One region of the Cellulosimicrobium sp. JZ28 genome, then DNA from elsewhere that is predicted to be linked to it. Evidence: riboswitches for the same ligand, from Rfam matches in the RefSeq annotation. Region 1 holds a riboswitch; the other holds the start of a gene.
What was found. Region 1 has a riboswitch for thiamine pyrophosphate ahead of BJP59_RS07590 (ECF transporter S component). Riboswitches for the same ligand answer to the same signal wherever they lie in the genome.
Positions count from the first base shown of each region.

Region 2: linked by a shared signal. The riboswitch ahead of thiO (glycine oxidase ThiO) and the one ahead of BJP59_RS07590 (ECF transporter S component) in region 1 are both predicted to bind thiamine pyrophosphate.

Region 1 covers NZ_CP017660.1:1,652,316-1,655,622, forward strand. The annotation lists gene BJP59_RS07585 (ABC transporter ATP-binding protein) at 1-836, opposite strand, end outside; gene BJP59_RS07590 (ECF transporter S component) at 829-1,533, opposite strand; TPP riboswitch at 1,639-1,758, opposite strand; gene BJP59_RS07595 (hypothetical protein) at 1,904-2,341, shown strand; gene BJP59_RS07600 (Rv2578c family radical SAM protein) at 2,385-3,307, shown strand, end outside.
Region 2 covers NZ_CP017660.1:775,240-778,546, reverse strand. The annotation lists gene guaA (glutamine-hydrolyzing GMP synthase) at 1-1,091, opposite strand, end outside; gene thiE (thiamine phosphate synthase) at 1,134-1,859, opposite strand; TPP riboswitch at 1,904-2,006, shown strand; gene thiO (glycine oxidase ThiO) at 1,996-3,270, shown strand; gene thiS (sulfur carrier protein ThiS) at 3,276-3,307, shown strand, end outside.

The DNA of each region.
Region 1 (3,307 bases):
ATGTCGAGCGGCAGCCAGCACCCGAGCGCGGCGAGCGTGGCGGCGTGCGCGCGCAGGACGGCGGTCGTGGGGCCGTGCGCGACGACGCGACCGGTGTCGTCGAGCACGAGCGTCGCGGTCGGGAGGGTCCCGACGTTGTCGAGGCGGTGCTCGACGAGCACGACCGACCGGCCGGGGGTGTCGGGCGTGTCCTGTCCGGGCGCCCGGACGAGCCTGCCCACGAGCGTCCCGACCTCGTGCGCCGCGGCCGGGTCGAGGAACGCCGTCGGCTCGTCGAGGACCACGAGCTCGGGGTCGGCGACGAGCGCCGCCGCGAGGGCGACGCGCTGCGCCTCGCCCCCCGACAGCGCGTGGGTCGGCCGGTCGTGCAGGTGGTCCGCGCCGACGGCGGCGAGCGCGGCGGTCGCGCGGGCGTCCATCGTGCGCGGGTCCGCCGCCCGGTTCTCGAGCGCGAACCGCAACTCGTCGTCGACGCGGGCGAGACAGAGCTGGTCGCCCGGCCGCTGCTGGACGAGGCCGACGCGCGCGGCGAGCGCCGCCGGGGTCGTGTCGCGCGGGTCGACGCCCGTCACGCGCAGGTCCCCCGCGACGGAGCCCGGCAGCGTGTGGGGCACGACGCCGACGAGCGCGCGCAGCAGCGTGGACTTCCCGCAGCCCGAGGGGCCCAGCACGAGCAGCCCGGTGCTCGCGGGGACGGTGAGGGTGAGGTCGTCGAGCACGCGCGTGCCGTCGTGGCCCACGGTGACGGTCAGGCCGGCGGCGGCGACGGCGTCGGGCACGTCGCCGGGCACGGCGTCCGGCGTGACCTCCGGTGCTGCGGTCGGTGCCTCAGCCACGGCGGTCGGCCCCGATCGCGAAGGCGTCGAGCGCGCCGGTGCGGGCGAGCGCGTCGCCGAGGAGGCGCGCCGCGATCCCGCACAGCACGACGCACGAGACGACCTGCACGCCGAGCCGGAGCATCGCGTAGTCCTGCCCGATCCAGCCGAAGCGGACCGCGTTGAACGCGTACGTGAAGAGCGCCGCGCTCACGCCCGACGCGACGAAGACCCACCAGCCGTAGCGGCGGTATCGGGTGAGGGCGAAGGGGATCTCGGCGCCCACGCCCTGGACGAGCCCCACGAGGACGAGCAGCGGGCCGGCGGGCGACGCGAGGAAGACCACCTCGACGAGCGCCGCGAGCGTCTCGGTGAGGACGCCGACGCCCGGCTTGCGCACGATGTACGTCGCGAGCGGGCCGACGACGATCCACGCGCCCGCGAGCACGTTGGCGGCGAGGTCCGCGAGCGGTCCCATGGCGAGCTGGAGCGGGGCCCAGAGCTGCACGAACGCCCAGTAGACGAACCCGAACACGACCCCCAGCACGGCGACGAGGACGGTCTCGTGGAGGGTGAGGCCGCGGCGTCGGGCACGGCTCGGGGGAGTGGCGACGGCGCGGTCCCGAGGGGCGGGCGTGGGACCCACGCCGTCGGGTCGGTCGTCGGGCGTGGCGGTGGGCGGGGTCGCCCGGGGCGGCGTGGTGCGGGGCTCGGTCATGCGCTTCCCTCCGTCGGGCCCCCGGGGCGAGGGGTGCACGACGGCGCGCCACCGCCGCCCCCGCGCGGACGGCACGCGCGGGGCACGGGCACGAGCGCGCAGGGGACGGTGACGTCCGCCCTGCTCCCTTCGCTGGTACGAACCAGATCAGGTTCCACGGGTCTGCAGGAGGGACGGGTGTCCGGCCTGCACTCTCAGCGCTCGTGCGCTCCCCGGGGGCGTTCGGCCCGACCCTAGGGCCTGGACGCCCGCCGGACAATCCCGGCGTCTCACCCACCGGGACGCCCGGCCGCCGTGAGAAGGTGACGGCGACGAGGCGCCCGCGCGGACCCGGGTACGGGCTCCGACTACGAGGAACGAGGCAGTGCGCATGACCCGAGACAACGACCCCGCCGCGGTCGCCGAGCTGGACCGCCTCGACGAGGCCGTGCGGAGCGCGCCCGCGGGCGACACGTCGGCCCAGATCGCGCTGTGGCGGCAGACGGTGCACCTCGGCACGTGGTTCTTCATCGCGCGGGGGTCCGAGGACCAGCCGCGTCCGTACGCCGTCGCTGCGGACCAGGGGCCCATGATCTGCCTCTACAGCAGCGCCGCGCGCGCGGACGAGGCGGCCCGGGCGCTCGGTCTGGCGGACGACGAGACAGGCGCCGTGCCGTTGCTCGGGGTACCCGTGCCGGCGGCGATCGACTACGTCGCGTCCTTCGGCGCGGCCGGGGTCGTCGGTGTCGCGCTGGACCATCCGCGCATCGGCCACCACATCCCCCTCGGGAACCTGGCGCTGCTCAAGGCGTGGTCCGCCGACGAATGACCCGCCCTTGACAGCTCGTTCGAACGTTTGTTCGAATAGCGCGATGCGGTGGGACGGACAGGCGCTCGGCGCGGACGACGGCGCGCTCCCCGGGCTGGAGCGGGTCGGCCTCGTCCGCAGCGTGCGCACGCCCGAGTTCGCGGGCATCACGTTCCACGAGGTCACCGCCAAGAGCGCGCTGTCCAAGGTGCCGGCGATGTCGCGCATGCCGTTCCGGTGGACCGTCAACCCCTACCGCGGGTGCAGCCACGCGTGCTCCTACTGCCTCGCGCCCGCCACCCCGGTGCTGCTGGCCGACGGCACGCAACGGCCGATCGGCGAGCTGCGTGTCGGCGACGAGATCGTCGGCACCGCCCCGCACGGCGCGTACCGGCGCTACGTGCGCACCCGGGTGCTCGACCGCTGGACCACCCGCAAGCGCGCCTACCGCGTGACCCTCGCCGACGGCACGCGCCTCGTGGCGAGCGGCGACCACCGGTTCCTCACCGAGCGCGGGTGGCGGCACGTCGTCGGCGGTGCCGGGCACCGTGCCCGCCTGGCGCTCGGCGACGTGCTCGTCGGGCCGGGCGCCGCGGCGCTCGCGGACGGGCGGCCCGTCCTCGACGGCCAGGACGTCACCGGCGGCGAGGCGCTGCGCGTCGACTCGCTGGAAGCACTCGACGGGCCGGGGGAGACGACGGAGCTGGTCGACATCACGACCGGCACGCGCGACTTCGTCGCCGCGGGGGTCGTGAGCCACAACTGCTTCGCCCGCCCCACGCACCAGTACCTCGACCTCGACGCGGGCGAGGACTTCGACCGGGAGGTCGTGGTCAAGGTCAACGTCGACGACGTGCTGCGGGCCGAGCTCGCCCGCCCGTCCTGGGCGCGCGAGGCCGTCGCGCTCGGCACCAACACCGACCCGTACCAGCGCGCCGAGGGGCGCTACCGCCTCATGCCCGGCATCATCGACGCGCTCGCAGGGTC
Region 2 (3,307 bases), 880 kb from region 1:
GCCGCGCCCTCGCCGCCACCGGACTCGACGACGTCCGGGTAGAGCGTGCCCTGCACGAGGAACTTCACCTCGGCGCCGTGCTCGCCCGCGTCCTCGACGATCTGGCGCGCCGCGTCCTCGAACACGCGGATGAACTCGCGGCCGATGATCTTGCGCTTGGTCTCCGGGTCGCTGTGCCCGGCGAGCGCGGTGAGGAACCGCTCCTTCTCGTCGCGGATCACGAGGTTGACGCCCGTCGCCGCGACGAAGTCGCGCTCGATCTGCTCGACCTCGCCCGCGCGCATCAGCCCGTGGTCGACGTGCACGCACGTGAGCTGGTCGCCCACCGCGCGCTGCACGAGCGTCGCGGCGACGGCGGAGTCCACGCCGCCCGAGAGGGCGCAGATGACGCGCGCGTCGCCGACCTGGGCGCGGATCGCCGCGACCTGGTCCGCGATGACGTTGCCGGGCGTCCAGTCCGGGGCGAGGCCCGCGCCGTCGTACAGGAAGTGCTCCAGCACCGTCTGGCCGTGGGCGGAGTGCTTGACCTCCGGGTGCCACTGCACGCCGTAGAGGCGACGCTCGCGGTCCTCGAACGCGGCGACCGGCGAGCCCGACGACGTCGCGAGGACCTCGAAGCCCTCGGGCGCGCGGTGCACGGCGTCGCCGTGGCTCATCCACGTGGTCTGGTTCTGCGGCGTGCCGTCGAGCAGCACGCCCGCGGCGCACACCTCGACCTCGGTGCCGCCGTACTCGCGCAGACCCGTCTGGGCGACCTCGCCGCCGAGCGCCTTCGCCATGGCCTGGAAGCCGTAGCAGATGCCCATGACGGGCACGCCGGCCTCGAACAGCGCCGGGTCGACGAACGGGGCACCCGTCGCGTACACGGACGAGGGGCCGCCCGAGAGGATGATCGCGGCCGGGTCCTTGGCGAGCATCTGCTCGACCGTGAAGGTGTGCGGCACGATCTCGGAGTAGACCTTGGCCTCGCGCACGCGGCGCGCGATGAGCTGCGCGTACTGGGCGCCGAAGTCGACGACGAGCACGGGCCGCGGGGTCGAGGCCACCTCGGCGGTGGTGGGGGTGTCGGGAGCGGTGGCGGGTGACGTCACCCGTCCAGGATAGTCGCCGTGCGGCGGGGCTCGTCCCGCGTCTCAGGCGTCGGTGCGCGCCTCGGCGCGCGCCGCGACGCGCGCCGCGACGCGCTCGCGCAGGGCGCGGGCCGCCGCTTCCGGGTCGCTCGCCGCCGTGATCGCGCGCACCACCACGATCCGGGTCGCGCCCGCGTCGAGGACGGCGTCGAGCCGGTCCGCGTCGATCCCGCCGATCGCGAACCAGGGCGTCGCGGGCCGGGTCGCCGCGACGTCGCGCAGCAGGTCCAGGCCGACGGCGGCCCGCCCCGGCTTCGTCGGGGTCGCCCACAGCGGGCCCACGCAGAAGTAGTCCACCGCCGGGTCGGCCTCTGCCGCGGCCGCCTGCGCGGCCGAGTGCGTGGACCGGCCGAGCACGGGCCCCGCGCCGAGCAGCGCCCGCACGGCCAGGACCGGCAGGTCGCCCTGGCCCATGTGCACGACCGGCGCGCCCGTGACCGACGCCACGTCCGCCCGGTCGTTCACGGCCCACAGCGCGCCGTGCTCCGTCGCGACGCGCGCGACGAGCTCCTGGAGCTCGAGCTCGCGCGCGACGTCGAGCGTCTTGTCGCGGAGCTGCACGACGTCCACCCCGCCCGCGAGCGCCGCCCGCAGGAAGTCCTCGAGGTCGCCGCGCTCCTCGCGCGCGTCCGTGCAGAGGTAGAGCCGCGCGTCGGCGAGCCGGGCGCGTGCGGCGTCCCCTGCCGACGGGGCGGGAGTGGCCGGGGTGGTGGAGGTCTCGGAGCTCACCCGCGGGAGCCTAGCCTCGGCGGGCCCACGGCAGGAGGTACTGTGGCCGACAGCACGGGAGCCCCGCACGGGGCTGAGAGGGCGTCGCCGCCGACCGTCGAACCTGATCTGGGTCATGCCAGCGAAGGGAGCGCACATGAGCCTGTCCGTCCACCCGTCCGCGGGTGGCTCCGTCGTGCCCGACGGCGCGCGTGACGTCGTCGTCGTGGGGGGCGGGATCGTGGGTCTCGCCGTCGCGTGGCGCGCGGCGCGCGCGGGCCTGACCGTCACGGTGCTCGACCCGGCGCCGGGCGCGGGCGCGACGCATGCCGCCGCGGGGATGCTCGCGCCGGTGACCGAGGCCGACTTCGGGGAGGAGGCCGCCCTGCGGCTCCACCTCGCGGCCGCCGCGGCGTGGCCGGCGTTCGCCGCGGACCTGCGCGCGGCGACGGGGGCGGACGTCGGGCTGCGGATCGCCGGGACGCTCACCCTCGCCTACGACGCGGACGACCTCGCGCTGCTCCGCCGCGTCCTCGCGCTGCACGCCGCGCACGGTCTCGCGTCGCACGAGCTCACCGTCGCCGACGCGCGCCGCCGCGAGCCGTACCTGGGCCCGCGCGTCGCCGGGGCGGCGTGGGCCCCCGCGGACCACGCGGTCGACCCGCGCGCGACGCACGCCGCGCTGCTCTCGGCGGTCGGCGGGCGCGACGCCGCGGGTGCGGGCTCGGCCACCGGGGCGCGCGTCGTCCGCGCGTCCGCGACCCGGCTCGCGCTCGATGCCGGGCGCGTGGTCGGCGTGCACGACGACGCCGGCCGGCTCCACCGCGCGGGTGCGGTCGTCGTCGCGGCGGGCTGGCAGTCGGGCGCCCTCCTCGCGGACGTGCCGGGCGTCGTCGTGCCCACGCGCCCGGTGAAGGGTCAGACGCTGCGGCTCGACGCCGGCCCGGACCTCGCGCTCGAGCACGTCGTGCGCGGGCTCGTGCAGGGTCGGCCGGTGTACGTCGTGCCGCGCGACCCCGAGCCTGCCGGCCCGCGCGCCGGGCACCGGGAGGTCGTCGTCGGGGCCACCACCGAGGAGAACCCGGACGACCGCCGCGCCACCGCCGGCGGCGTCTTCGCGCTCCTGCGGGACGCCCGCGCCCTCCTGCCGGGGATCGACGAGGCCGCGCTGGTCGAGGTGACGCCGCGGGGCCGCCCCGCGACCCCGGACAACCTCCCGCTCGTCGGGCCGACGGACGTCCCGGGGCTGCACCTCGCGACGGGCCACGGCCGCAACGGCATCCTGCTCGCCCCGCTCACGGCCGACGCCGTCGTCGCCGGGCTCGGCAGGCTCCTCGCGCTCGGCGGGAGCGAGCACGGCGACGACGTCGCGACCGCCCTCGCCACCGCCCGGACCGACCGCTTCGCCCGCACCGCCACGACACCGAGGTGAGACCCGTGACCGCACCCGCACCCACCGCGCTCGTCAA